One region of the Pectinatus frisingensis genome, then DNA from elsewhere that is predicted to be linked to it. Evidence: riboswitches for the same ligand, from Rfam matches in the RefSeq annotation. Region 1 holds a riboswitch; each other region holds the start of a gene.
The links. Region 1 has a riboswitch for cobalamin ahead of F8M42_RS11860 (hypothetical protein). Riboswitches for the same ligand answer to the same signal wherever they lie in the genome.
Positions count from the first base shown of each region.

Region 2: another riboswitch for cobalamin. It lies ahead of F8M42_RS01725 (L-lactate dehydrogenase); the one in region 1 lies ahead of F8M42_RS11860 (hypothetical protein).
Region 3: another riboswitch for cobalamin. It lies ahead of F8M42_RS06570 (OmpH family outer membrane protein); the one in region 1 lies ahead of F8M42_RS11860 (hypothetical protein).
Region 4: another riboswitch for cobalamin. It lies ahead of F8M42_RS01010 (sirohydrochlorin cobaltochelatase); the one in region 1 lies ahead of F8M42_RS11860 (hypothetical protein).

Region 1 covers NZ_CP045424.1:2,525,602-2,529,086, reverse strand. The annotation lists cobalamin riboswitch at 180-354, shown strand; cobalamin riboswitch at 710-892, shown strand; gene F8M42_RS11860 (hypothetical protein) at 1,151-2,551, shown strand; gene F8M42_RS11855 (TonB-dependent receptor domain-containing protein) at 2,628-3,485, shown strand, end outside.
Region 2 covers NZ_CP045424.1:344,915-348,399, forward strand. The annotation lists gene sufC (Fe-S cluster assembly ATPase SufC) at 1-677, opposite strand, end outside; gene F8M42_RS01725 (L-lactate dehydrogenase) at 934-1,881, opposite strand; cobalamin riboswitch at 1,934-2,108, opposite strand; gene F8M42_RS01730 (energy-coupling factor transporter ATPase) at 2,366-3,196, shown strand; gene F8M42_RS01735 (TetR/AcrR family transcriptional regulator) at 3,189-3,485, opposite strand, start outside.
Region 3 covers NZ_CP045424.1:1,410,458-1,413,942, reverse strand. The annotation lists gene F8M42_RS06580 (TonB-dependent receptor domain-containing protein) at 1-556, opposite strand, end outside; gene F8M42_RS06575 (hypothetical protein) at 581-1,384, opposite strand; gene F8M42_RS06570 (OmpH family outer membrane protein) at 1,550-1,978, opposite strand; cobalamin riboswitch at 2,109-2,291, opposite strand; cobalamin riboswitch at 2,648-2,822, opposite strand; gene F8M42_RS06565 (LysR family transcriptional regulator substrate-binding protein) at 3,116-3,485, shown strand, end outside.
Region 4 covers NZ_CP045424.1:215,745-219,229, forward strand. The annotation lists gene F8M42_RS01000 (DedA family protein) at 1-277, opposite strand, end outside; gene F8M42_RS13550 (hypothetical protein) at 576-797, shown strand; gene F8M42_RS13555 (hypothetical protein) at 797-1,021, shown strand; cobalamin riboswitch at 1,088-1,272, shown strand; gene F8M42_RS01010 (sirohydrochlorin cobaltochelatase) at 1,535-2,530, shown strand; gene tnpA (IS200/IS605 family transposase) at 2,721-3,188, shown strand; gene cobI (precorrin-2 C(20)-methyltransferase) at 3,463-3,485, shown strand, end outside.

The DNA.
Region 1 (3,485 bases):
TAGTGATTTTGGAATGCAGAAGATATGCCGCCCCGCTTGTCTTTATTATAGTTGATATTTTAAAATGTTCGATGAAAAGCTAAAAACTGATAAAATTATAGTTGACAAATCTGTAAAATAGCATTATCGTAATAAGTGAAAACTATTATTTATTAAATTAAGATAATATTAACAATTAGATAATTTTTATGAAATCAGGTATCCATTATCTGGATGGATTCAATAGGGAAGTCCGGTGCAAGTCCGGCGCTGTCTCGCAACTGTGAAGGAGAGCTGTATTTTTGTTTCCCTCTTACCAAGGAAAAATGCAGCAATGAACCTAAGTCAGGGTACTGCCTGGTTTTTATATCCGTATATAGCCTGCGATGTACAGGTCTGGGATTGGGAACATTTGCAGGTATATGCATGATTTATGTGGTGCATTTGACTGCAGATTTTTAGGTGAGCTGTTTTTGGGAACAGCTTTCGTTCTTGACCCGGCAAAAGCAGGCGGCTTTTAGAAAATAAAGCGTCGGTAATTCCGCTGGTCGGGATAACTGGCGCTTTTGTTTTATCAATATAGCTATGTAAGACATTTTTGCTTTATCTGCCCTCAGAAATTAAGAGCGGATAAAGGGCAAACTGACAGTTATGCAGGCATCTCGTTCTTTATCCACCCTTAAAAGGGCGGACAATCGCGCGCAATGTGGTGATGGCTGCATAAATAAAAACTTAATAAATCGGAACAGGTGCCCTTCGGGGCTTAATAGGGAAGTTTGGTGCAAAGCCAACACGGTCCCGCCACTGTAACGGAGAGTAAATCCGCAGACAACGTCACTGGAGCAATGCTTTGGGAAGGCGCGGATAAACAATGACCCGGAGTCAGGAGAACTGCCTGTTGTACAATCACCGCTTGACCTGCGAGGTATGGGGAGGAGATTACACATCCGGGCTTTTTTGGCCTGTCTGTGTAGTGCGCTCCCGCAAGGGAGTTTTTTTATTGCCATTTTAAGCAGGCTGTTGTCTGCACGGACGACAATAACTGACCGCCGGTGCAGTTATTAATACAGTAATCCGGATAAAGGAGGTGCAGCGTCTCAAATGTCGCAGGGCAGTGAGGCTGTCCTGCCGGGGTATAAGAACCAATTTTGTTTAAGGAGGCTTATTAATTATGTCAATATCAAAGGTAGTAGCAACATTTTATAATTTTGCTACATCACTGTCAAACAAGGGGCGTCTGCGCCTGATTACTTCCAGTAGCACCAGCACGCCGGCGTATACTCCTGTATCAGGGAGCGGGACTGAGTTCACTAATACCGATCCTATCGCCTTTTACTTTAACGGCGGCAGCGGCACCGGCATCAGGGTATTGCTGGTAAAAAGAGTATATCATTATGATTCGAGTGGAAATATGGTACAAGATCCCTGCCTCTTAAGTGTCTATGATCCAAATGATTGGTCGGCACCTGTGATTACTGATAGTACCAAAAAATACAGCGACGGTAAAGATCTGTTAAATGTCTACAGCATCAATTCACCGGGCGGGACTGATGCCGGCACACTTTATGGTGCTGATTACACCGGTACTGATAATGACAACGGGCGCATATTTAAGCTTATCCATGGCAAGACCGGCAGTACGGAAACCCTGACATTGGACAGCCATGATTATCAGTTTGTACCGACGGGTTCGGGTGCCACGGCACACAGCGTCGACTCGGTATTTAACACTGAATCAGGCACTGACTACGTTTATGCCGCAGCCCAGCAGTATAGTTTGTCCGGTTCGCCCTCTAATCCGGCAAACTATACTTACTATAACAGTATCATTGTCAAGCTCGACCCCGGTACGCTGACACCGGTCAGCGGCGGCGGTCCGAGTGCCAGCCTGGCACCGAATGTCTTTGATCTGCAGTACTATGGCGGCAGCTTCTATGTGACGGCCCTGGGTGGGGCGCAGTGGAACCAGTATCCAATCAAATGGAACCCGGCTTCGCGCATTCAAAAGGTGTCCACAAGTTTGGCTGTTACCGATTTAGTTAAGGCCGCTGTCAGTGGAACTACTGCTGATAGTGATACTTTTGATATCCGGTCACTGGCCATTCTTGAGGATGGTACGGCTTATATCATAAATGGTTCTTATGACAATAATTTTGCTTTCACTGGTCATTTATGGCATGCCAATATAGCCGATTTGACGGGTGATGATTTATTGTCCAATACAGCTACATTGATTAGTAGTGTCAGCATATCAACTGTCAACGGTTATCTGTGGGCATTATTGCCGGCCGACGAACTGAGCAAGGTTTGGGGCATGCTGGGTGATACACTGGGTGTCTATGATACCAGCGGTATTTCCGGCAGCGCTATCGATGCCGCCACAGCCTCTGGCTGGGGAACAATTGGCAGTGCAGCCTTTAATGCGATCTCCCTGGCGATGCCGACCGTTACCCGCCGCGGCAGGCGTGCCATTAAGTCTGTCCGTGGTTTTGTCCATCCGGTGCTGGTATCCCGTGCCGGTATGAGCCAGGACGAATATGATGACTTTATGAGTTCCTACGCCGGCAAATAACCGGATAACTGACTGAACGCAAGGGCAAAGGATTTGCCCCTGTTTATTTTTATAATAACAATAAGGAAGAAACATTTTGAAAAGGAATAATAAATATATAATATCATGTCCCCTGGCGTTTTTTTTGCTTACTTATACCGCACCCTGTGAGGCATGGGATCAGCTGGTAATAAATGGAGAAAACGCCAATTACATAAATTGGGGAATAAATGCCGACCCAAGCGGAACTTATAATATCACGAGTGGAGGCATTTATACTACCTATGCCAGAGATACACAGACCGGCGGACCACCGGTTTCCAGATATAATGAACCTATTAATATTTTAAATGGAGGAATATGGCGTCCGTTGGATGCTAAGTCTACAATTTTTGCGAGTGCTTTAACCATGCATTCCGGTTCCATGATAGATCTGGCATATAAATACAGTGCTGCCAACGGTTATACTCAGGAAAACGGCTATGATCCCTGGTCGGCAGCAACCTCTATTAATACAAACCGATTTGTGGAAATAGATAATGGCAAATTTGAAGGCAATATTGCTTTTCGGCTTAATATGGGAACAGCTGTTTTTGACCGAAGCACTTATGGCTCCATGGGTGGTAATGATTCTATATTCCTGAATGCACCGCAGATAATTAATTCAGCTGAATATCCAACTGTAAATGTTACACTGCATTATATCATCGGCAGTCATTTTGGCGAAGGCTTGACTGGCACTACTCTTTACTATCCATGGGATCACCAGACAGCAGCTGTGCTGAAGAACAAAATACCTGATATTTTTGGTATAACCAATTCAGATACTGCCACAATGGATAAATTTAATGTGTCGGGCAGCGGCGAGTACCATCTTGACGGTGCCATCAATAAATATCTGCTGTGGACACAGGTGCAGCAGGATGACCTTAATCCGCAACTTGACTATACTACA
Region 2 (3,485 bases), 700 kb from region 1:
ACAATATGACCTTTTACCAATATGTGGACCTTATCTATTTTCAATTTGTCCAGTATATGCATATTATGGGAAATTATTAATAACCCTTTTTCGTTATCTTGTTGAAATTCAGTAATTCCCCTGAGCATGATATTAACAGCATCAACGTCGAGACCGGAATCAGTTTCATCCATAATGGCAAGTTTGGGTGAAAGCATCAGTAGTTGGAGCATCTCAACTTTTTTACGTTCACCGCCAGAAAAACCGACGTTGAGATCACGTTCAAGATATTCATGTTTTAGGTCGAGATTTTTCATGGTATCATTAAGCTTTTGCCGAAATATTTTACCTTTGAGAGGGTTCATTGTGTTCTTGGAAGCGGCACGCAAAAAACTATATAAAGAAATTCCAGGGACTTCAACAGGTGATTGGAAAGATAAGAAAATCCCCTTTTTTGCTCTTTTATCAGTTGATAAGTCGGTGATATCCTCATTTTCGAAAAGTATACTGCCACTGGTCGTTTTATAAACCGGATTGGCGAGCAAAGAGGATCCGAAAGTCGATTTACCGGCACCATTAGGTCCCATTAATATGTGAGTCTCTCCTTTATTTATAGTGAGATTCAAGTTATGCAATATAGAAATATCATCTGTTGATGCAACAGAATAATTTTTAACCTCAAGTAATTTATCGCTCATAATAAAGAACACTCCTTGTTTTTGATAGGATCATGAGATATGCATGTTAATATAGAATTTACGAGTCCGATATGACTTAGTAATTTATACTTCATTAAGCATATTATACTACTACACTAAGATATAAACAATACTTATTTTTTTCTTGCTTTTTAATGGCAGAAAATTATTATTGGGCAAAAATATATGCCCATTCCCCCCTTATGAAAGTATAAGAAGAAAATGGGCATATATAAAAAATTTAATTATTTTATGATTAAATATTGGAGAGTGCGTTTCTTACACTTTCAGCTGATTCCAATAATTGATTTGTTTCTTTGGAAGAAAGCTTAACTTCGAAAGATTTTACAATACCCTCGGCACAAACCATGCGAGGTATGCTTAAGGCCACACCGCGTATACCATATTCACCTTCAAGAACAGCGGACATTGGCAGGATAGTATGTTCATCATATAAAATTGATTTTATGAATCGACAGGCAACCATAGCAATACCTGTATTGGTCCAGCCTTTTAAATTTATTATATCGTAAGCTACCTGAACGACAGCATCTTCAATAGCCTGACGATTTATTTTTTGTGAGAAATTGAAACAATCATCAAGGTGTTCAAGGGGCATGCCGGCGATATTGACAGTACTCCAGGCCGTAAAAGCGCTATTACCATGCTCTCCTAAGATATATCCATGGATGTTTTTTGGATCAACATGATAGTGATCAGCTAAAATGCGGCGAAAGCGAAAGGTTTCAAGCATTGTACCAGTGCCTACGATTTTTTCCCGCGGATAATCAAAATGGGTAGAAATATAGTATGTTGCCACATCAAGTGGATTAGTTATTGCAATTATCATTGCATCCTTGGTATACTTGATTATTTCAGTCATAATGCTGTTCATTATTTTGGTGTTGGTTTTTGCCAATATTAAACGATCCGGTTTTTCACCCGGTCTGATGCTGGGACCGGCAGTAATAATTATTATACCGGCATTTTGGCAATCCTTATATGTACCTGTATGTACATTTATGTTCGTACTGTATATGCACGAAGTGGCATGACTGGCATCAAGAGCTTCACCCTTTGCTTTGTCGGCGTTTATGTCTATTAAGACTATTTCAGACGCCAGCTGAAAATCGGTTATTTTGCCTAATATTGCCGAACCGACATTACTGGCACCGATAATCACAATTTTACCTTTGTTTATCATGGAAAATTCTCCTCCCTATCACTCGTAGGTTTGTCGTATGAATAAATTTGCGGCATGGTGATGTCAACAGGCAGTTCTTCTGGCTAAGCTTCATCGTTTATTGCGCCTTCTCAAGATTATTATCTCAATGACATATTGCAATTTACTCTGCATGACAGCTGCGGGACAGCTCCGGATTTTACCGGATTCTCTATTAAGTCACTGACACCTGTTCCTTGAATTCGTATGGGCATTATATTCATTTATGCTGCTGGACTAAATATAATATACTACATGCCAATATTGTGGCACATAACACGATAAATGTCAATAATGATGTAAAATTATGAAAATGATAAAAATATAAGAATAAATGATATTTTTCATCAATATGTACTTATTATTATAGTATAAATTATAAACATAAGAATAAAAACTATTGACAATGATATGAAAACATTTATGATAAAGAAAGATATTTTGAAAAATGATTGGAAGATATAAATTGGGTAAAATTGAAATAAAAAATCTTATATATAAATACAAACAATTTGATAATGAAAAAAATGCCTTGGAAAATATTAATCTCACAATAGATAAGGGTGAGTTTATTGCTGTAGTAGGGCTTAATGGTTCAGGAAAATCTACATTGGCACGTCAACTGAATGGGCTATTGCTGCCAACGAAAGGCGTATGCATTGTTGATGGCATGGATACCAGAAATGAAGCGACTATTTGGCAGGTGCGGCAAAAAGTAGGAATGGTATTTCAAAATCCCGATAATCAGATAATCGCGGCAATCGTTGAAGATGATGTAGCTTTTGGTCCGGAAAATCTGGGAATAGTGCCACAAGAGATAAAAAAACGTGTCACAGAAAGTTTACGAGCGGTGGGAATGGAAAAAAAGCGCAAATTCGCTCCTCATCTTTTATCAGGTGGACAAAAACAACTGATTGCAATAGCAGGAGTATTAGCGATGCGTACAGATTATCTGGTACTGGACGAGCCAACGGCAATGCTTGATCCGTCTGGAAGAGAAGCTGTGTTAAAAGCGGTGCGGGAAATTCATGAAAAATATGGGATAACAATAATACTTATTACTCATTTTATGAATGAAGCGATAATGGCTGACCGAATAATTGTAATGCATATGGGGAAAATTGCTGTTGACGGTAGTCCCAGGCAGGTGTTTAGTGATGCTGCAAAAGTGAAAAGATTGGGACTGGAAATGCCATTGGCAGCGCAGATAGCTCATAGGCTGCGTCTAAAAGGGATGGATATAGCAAATGATATTTATAGTACAGATGAGTTGATAGAAAATTTGAAAGTTAATTAGGTCGATCGATAGATGCATCTGGCAACTTTAAAGATTTTAATAAAAAAGCGTTCCATATTATGGATAGGGTTTTGTCATAATCAAATTTGGGGTGGCATATTACACGCACCAGATAACCATCTAACATACATAAATAGGCATGCGCTAACTCTAAAGCAGTCTCATCAATAAAAATTTTATTATTGATGCCTTGTTGGAAAATGGTAGCAATTGTTTCAGCTAATTGCTTATTGGTTTCCTGTATTGATAGCAATACATCATGTGTGCAATCAACCGGAGGAAACAGCCA
Region 3 (3,485 bases), 1.1 Mb from region 1:
GCGGCGTAGTCAAAGATATACCCTCAGTACCACCCATGGAGCTATATCCGCTTTGGTCAAAAACAGCTGTTCCCATATTAAGCCGAAAAGCAATATTGCCTTCAAAACTGCCATTATTCAATGACAAACGTCGCGCTGTATTAATAGAGGTTGCTGCCGACCAGGGATCATAGCCGTTTTCCTGAGTATAACCGTTGGCAGCACTGTATTTATATGCCAGATCTATCATGGAACCGGAATGCATGGTTAAAGCACTCGCAAGAATTATAGACTTAGCATCCAGCGGACGCCATATTCCTCCATTTAAAATATTAATAGGTTCATTATATCTGGAAACCGGTGGTCCGCCGGTCTGTGTATCTCTGGCATAGGTAGTATAAATGCCTCCACTCGTGATATTATAAGTTCCGCTTGGGTCGGCATTTATTCCCCAATTTATGTAATTGGCATTTTCTCCATTTATTACCAGCTGATCCCATGCCTCACAGGGTGCGGTATAAGTAAGCAAAAAAAGAGCCAGGGGATATAATACTATATATTTATTATTCCTTTTCAAAATGTTTCTTCCTTATTGTTATTATTACAAAAAGTTCCATTTGATTGGAGTCTGGTTCCACTGCGCCCCACCCAGGGCCGTCACATAGAAGCTGCCGCCATAGTACTGCAGATCAAAGACATTCGGTGCCAGGCTGGCACTCGGACCGCCGCCGCTGACCGGTGTCAGCGTACCGGGATCGAGCTTGACAATGATACTGTTATAGTAAGTATAGTTTGCCGGATTAGAGGGCGAACCGGACAAACTATACTGCTGGGCTGCGGCATAAACGTAGTCAGTGCCTGATTCAGTGTTAAATACCGAGTCGACGCTGTGTGCCGTGGCACCCGAACCCGTCGGTACAAACTGATAATCATGGCTGTCCAATGTCAGGGTTTCCGCACTGCCGGTCTTGCCATGGATAAGCTTAAATATGCGCCCGTTGTCATTATCAGTACCGGTGTAATCAGCACCATAAAGTGTGCCGGCATCAGTCCCGCCCGGTGAATTGATATTGTAAATATTGAGCAGCGGAGCACCATCACTGTATTCATAAGCCGACGAATTTTCATTGACTGTTTTTGTCCAACTGCTGGGATCATACACGGAAAGCGTACAAAAAGTTTGCTTATAATTTTTGTCGTAATTCCTTTCCACTAGCAATATCCTGATGCCGGTGCCGCTGCCGCCGTTAAAGTAAAAAGCGATAGGATCGGTATTAGGAATATCATTTGGGAGTCCTCCCGTAACAGTCGGCGTTGACCCCGAAGAAGAAATCAATTTAAGACGACCGGCCGCAGGAGAAGCACCGAAATTATAAAAAGTTGACACCACTGTAGACAAACTCATAAATAAAGCCTCCTTAAACAAAATTGGTTCTTATACCCCGGCAGGACAGCCTCACTGCCCTGCGACATTTAAGACGCTGCACCTCCTTTATCCGGATTACTGTATTAATAACTGCACCGGCGGTTAGTTATTGTCGTCCGTGCAGACAACAGGCTTTTAATATGCTTATTTTATTTTGGCGATAACATCATTGGTAATGTCGGTACCGCCATAGACGACATCGGCAGCATCCAGAATAATGGTAAGCCCTTTGTCAGCGGCGACTGCTTTGACGGCAGCGCTGATTTTATTTTCTACCGGATTCATGAGTTTAGCTTCTTTTTGTGCTTCCTGCTGGGCGATAGTGTCATTGAGTGTCTTGCGCTTATCATCGGACAGACCTTTGCTCTTGGTATTGTAATCATTTTGTGCGGCAGTGCGCATATCCTGCAGCTGCTGGAATATTTCCTGTATGCCGGGATAGGCGGCAACAACCTGCTGTCGATTCATTACACCGATGTTTTGAATATCGGCGGCCATTGCCGTTGACGGCAGCAGCAAAATAAGACTGAAAAACATAGCGGTCAGTGTTGAAATTAAAGATAATTGTTTCATGGTTTACCTCACTATAAATAAAATTTGTGATATAAAAGGACAATAAAAAAACTCCCTTGCGGGAGCGCACTACACAGACAGGCCAAAAAAGCCCGGATGTGTAATCTCCTCCCCATACCTCGCAGGTCAAGCGGTGATTGTACAACAGGCAGTTCTCCTGACTCCGGGTCATCGTTTATCCGCGCCTTCCCAAAGCATTGCTCCAGTGACGTTGTCTGCGGATTTACTCTCCGTTACAGTGGCGGGACCGTGTTGGCTTTGCACCAAACTTCCCTATTAAGCCCCGAAGGGCACCTGTTCCGATTTATTAAGTTTTTATTTATGCAGCCCATCACCACGCTGCGCGCGATTGTCCGCCCTTTTAAGGGTGGATAAAGAACGAAATGCCTGCATAACTGTCAGTTTGCCCTTTATCCGCTCTTAATTTCTAAGGGCAGATAAAGCAAAAATGTCTTACATAGCTATATTGATAAAACAAAAGCGCCAGTTATCCCGACCAGCGGAATTACCGACGCTTTATTTTCTAAAAGCTGCCTGCTTTTGCCGGGTCAAGAACGAAAGCTGTTCCCAAAAACAGCTCACCTAAAAATCTGCAGTCAAATGCACCACATACATCATGCATATACCTGCAAATGTTCTCAATCCCAGACCTGTACATCGCAGGCTATATACGGATATAAAAACCAGGCAGTACCCTGACTTAGGTTCATTGCTGCATTTTTCCTTGGTAAGAGGGAAACAAAAATACAGCTCTCCTTCACAGTTGCGAGACAGCGCCGGACTTGCACCGGACTTCCCTATTGAATCCATCCAGATAATGGATACCTGATTTCATAAAAATTATCTAATTGTTAATATTATCTTAATTTAATAAATAATAGTTTTCACTTATTACGATAATGCTATTTTACAAATTTGTCAATAAAAAAATTACAAATTTAAAATAATAAAATTCCAATATACACTAATAATAAAGCTAATCATAAATAAATTTTTTTGCCGTGGTATTATAAAAACTTTATTACAGATATCTCACAGACTGATTTGATTGTCTTGCAAATGTAAATAATATTATAAGACTTCCCTTCTCAGAGAAATATATTAGTCCGTGATTATACTGACGGTAAATGCGGCTCATTGAGAATTGCCGGTAATTATCTAACCGCAAATTACCTGATACCGGTATGGGCAGCGGCATTAAAACAGATCCACAAAAACATGACCATCAAGGTCACAACAAATAAAACTGCAGCTGCTGTAAACGAGCTGCTCAATTATCAGGCAGATGCAGCAGTTTTAGGCGGTGGCGCTATTATCCATAAAAATGAATTATGTATAAAAAAAATAATGACAGATGAACTGTGGTTTGTTGCTGCGCCAAATCACAAATATGCTAATAAAATCATCAGTTTGGAAACGATTATATCTGAACCGTTTATTTTGCGGGAAAATGGCAGCTACAACCATTTTACATTAGAAGCGTTGTGCCATATCCACAACTTAAAAG
Region 4 (3,485 bases), 570 kb from region 1:
TCATGAAAAAATATTTACCATATTTATTGATAAAGGGGCGTCCACCTAAAAACCCAATATAATATGTCAGTATAGAACCGGTCATGCCGCCGATTATACCTGCGATGACAGCTTCGCTGAAATCCATTTTACCTATAGATATCAGGTAGCCGGCAAAACCTAAAATCAATTCGCTGGGAATAGGAATACAGGCATTTTCTAACGCCATGAGCAAAGCTATTGCAATATATCCCCAAGTGGAAATAAATTCTAAAAACAAGGCAGAGTATTGTTCCATTTTAACAGTTCCTTTTAGTTTAAGTTATGGGATTTTGTTTAAACAATAAGATTACAGACACTGCTGAATATTAGTAAAAAATAAAAATCACTTCACAAATAGAATTCAATTAATTTTAAATCTATATTAGCAATTATACAATATTTTGTGCTTTACCTCTAGCGGTGGATTTAAAATATAGAAAAAGTAGCAGCTAAGATGCATTTAAATTTTATAATAACCGTAAGTGTAAATATTAACAGCCACTGCGTCCGTGGTATAATATTTAGTAAATATTTTACAAATAGGAGGATTGGTTATGCATTTGAAAAAAATGGCAGTAGTCGCAGTCGTTTGCCTTACGATATTAACAGCAACGGTAGGGACTACACAGGCATTTAATTTTGGCAGTATATTGGGTGATGCGCTTAAAGTTGGCGGTATATCCATATTGGTAGACAAGTTTTCTATACCATTGAATTCAGCAATAAATAATTTGCTCGGACAACATGGAATGGGACCTCGTATGCTACAAAAGTAGTGCCGATAATTTCAATAGGTAACGGTTCTTATGTGGGAGCTGCGCAAGTTACCGGACCGCAGGAGGCAATCGATAGGACCCAGGCGGTATTGCTGATTGAGGGCAGTTTTAGTGACGAACGATTTAGACTAAAAGGACTTATTCCCGTAAATGCAAAAAGTATCAGCAATGTTTCCCGTGTACAGGGAGTTGGAGTTTCAGCGCAGATTGATGTGAAGATATAATAGCAAAAATATCTGATATAATTATTGACAATAGACGTGATTAATTGTATTATAAGTAACGATAAAATTAATATCAGTGAAACAGGTGTCCATACGGACTTAATGGAGAAGTTGGTTTAAGCCAACGCGGTCCCGCCACTGTAATGAGGAGCAATTCTGTAATATGTCACTGTGACAGTTTAAGCTGCATGGGAAGGCACAGAAACGTGATGATTCAAAGCCAGGAGAACTGCCTGTTTGTCGATCACCGTAACACAGTAATGATTTATATCCATAAGGCAGACTTATTGTTTGCACTTAGGATAAGCTGCCTATATGGTTTTACTGTGTTTTTACCCACGAGCGATGGGAAGGTGGTATTTTCGGACATACTCGATACGATCTTGTCTGATGATACCCTTCATTGCATCTTGGTGAAGGGTTTTATTTTGCAAAATTATATTTTGCCCGGATAGATGACAAACACTGAATAGGTTTATTGTAATTAACAAAAATTTAGGAGGGCTTTGTCAAATGAAAATCAGTTGGAAAAAAATGTTGGTCGCTTCAATGGCATGTGCGACATTAACAGGTTTTATGACTACTTCTTATGCCAGTTATAAATTAAATCCTGAGGTTACGGATGCGACACCGGCATTGAAACAGGCAGCTGAAATTGGGCTTCGTACTTATAATAATCCACAGATGGCCAATGTACAGAATAAAGATGCAATTTTAGTTATGAGTTTTGGTACTACTTTTAAGGATTCACGTGAAAAAACTATAGAAAAAACTGTCCAGGAAATCCAGGCAGCGCATCCTGACACGAAAGTTATTCTGTCATTTACATCGCATATTATCATTGATAGAATAAAAGCTAAGGAAGGCATCACAATTCCTACGCCGGAAGATGCCCTAAAGGATTTGAAAGCACAAGGGTATACTCGTGTGGCTATCGCATCACTTGATGTTATTCCGGGGATGGAATATGCTTATGATTCGGCAGTATTTGATTTGTATAAAAAAGATTTCAAAAAAATGACGCTCGGCACATCGGCTATGTATTGGATGGGACAGGAAAATCAGCGCGATGATATCAATGAATTTTTAAAGGCCTTTTCTACGCAATTTCCTAAAGTAGGCAAGGATGAAGCTATATTGGTTATGGCTCATGGAACACCGGATCCAAGTAATGCCTATTATGCGGTAATACAAGATCGCATTGATTCACTGAAATTGAAAAATGTTTATCTTTATACAGTGGAAGGCTGGCCAAATCTTGAAACTATAATTCCTCAGCTGAAACAAAAGGGTATCAAAAAGGTAACATTGATGCCAATGATGATGGTAGCAGGGGATCATGCTAATAATGATATGGCTGGCGCAGAACCGCAGTCACATAAATCAATTCTTGAAAAAGCAGGTTTTAAAGTCGATACATATATCCATGGCCTTGGTGAAAATGCAGCTGTTCGTAATATCTTTGTGGAACGTGCCAACGAAGCATGGAATGCTTTGGAAGCAAAATAATTTACTATTTGCATATAATCTTATCCGGCAGGCTACTTGCCCGCTGGATAAGATTCTTTAATAACTGTTCAAAATAATCCACCGGCTCAGCCGGCGGAATCGAAGGTTTTGACTTTAGTCGAAAAAAAGTCCCTGTTATAATAAATGCAGGTCTAGCCAACCGCATAAAAATAACAGGGAGGACTTTATCATGAAAGATAAAGATATACAAAGTTTAGAACATACAAAGTGGAGATGTCAATATCATATAGTATTTTCACCAAAATATCGTCGAATGGAAATTTATGGAGAATTGAAAAAAGATATAGGATGGATATTAAGAAAACTGTGTGAGGATAAAGGTGTTGAAATTATAGAAGCAGAAGCTTGTCCAGATCATATACATTTATTGTTGAGTATTCCCCCAAAGTATAGTGTTTCAAGTTTTATGGGATATTTAAAGGGGAAAAGCAGTTTGATGATATTTGATAGGCACGCAAATTTAAAATATAAGTATGGAAGCAGAACCTTTTGGTCAAGAGGATATTTTGTAGATACAGTAGGAAGAAATAAGAAGCAGATAGAGAATTACATTAGAAATCAGTTACAACAAGATCAAATAACAGATCAGATAAGTTTAAGGGAATTTGTAGACCCGTTTACGGGTAGCAAGAAGTAAAAGGCAAAAAAAAACCCCTTTAGGGGTCGCTCGAAAAAGAAAAACGTTGGTTAGACCTTTCGGACGCCCCTTGAGGGGCTTATGTTAGTAATATGCCCTTCCAGGGCTAGAACAAGCCTCCAGTTTACTGGAGGTCATGACTTTATCAATAATTTATTCAATACCATGCTGACAATATGCGGGAAAACTATCAAAATTTTGCTTTTAGTGGTAAAGGTATTGTATAATCTAAAATTGTATGTGAAAAATTAATTGATTTTGAGGAGAATATTTAATGACTGGTATTTTTTATGGCAT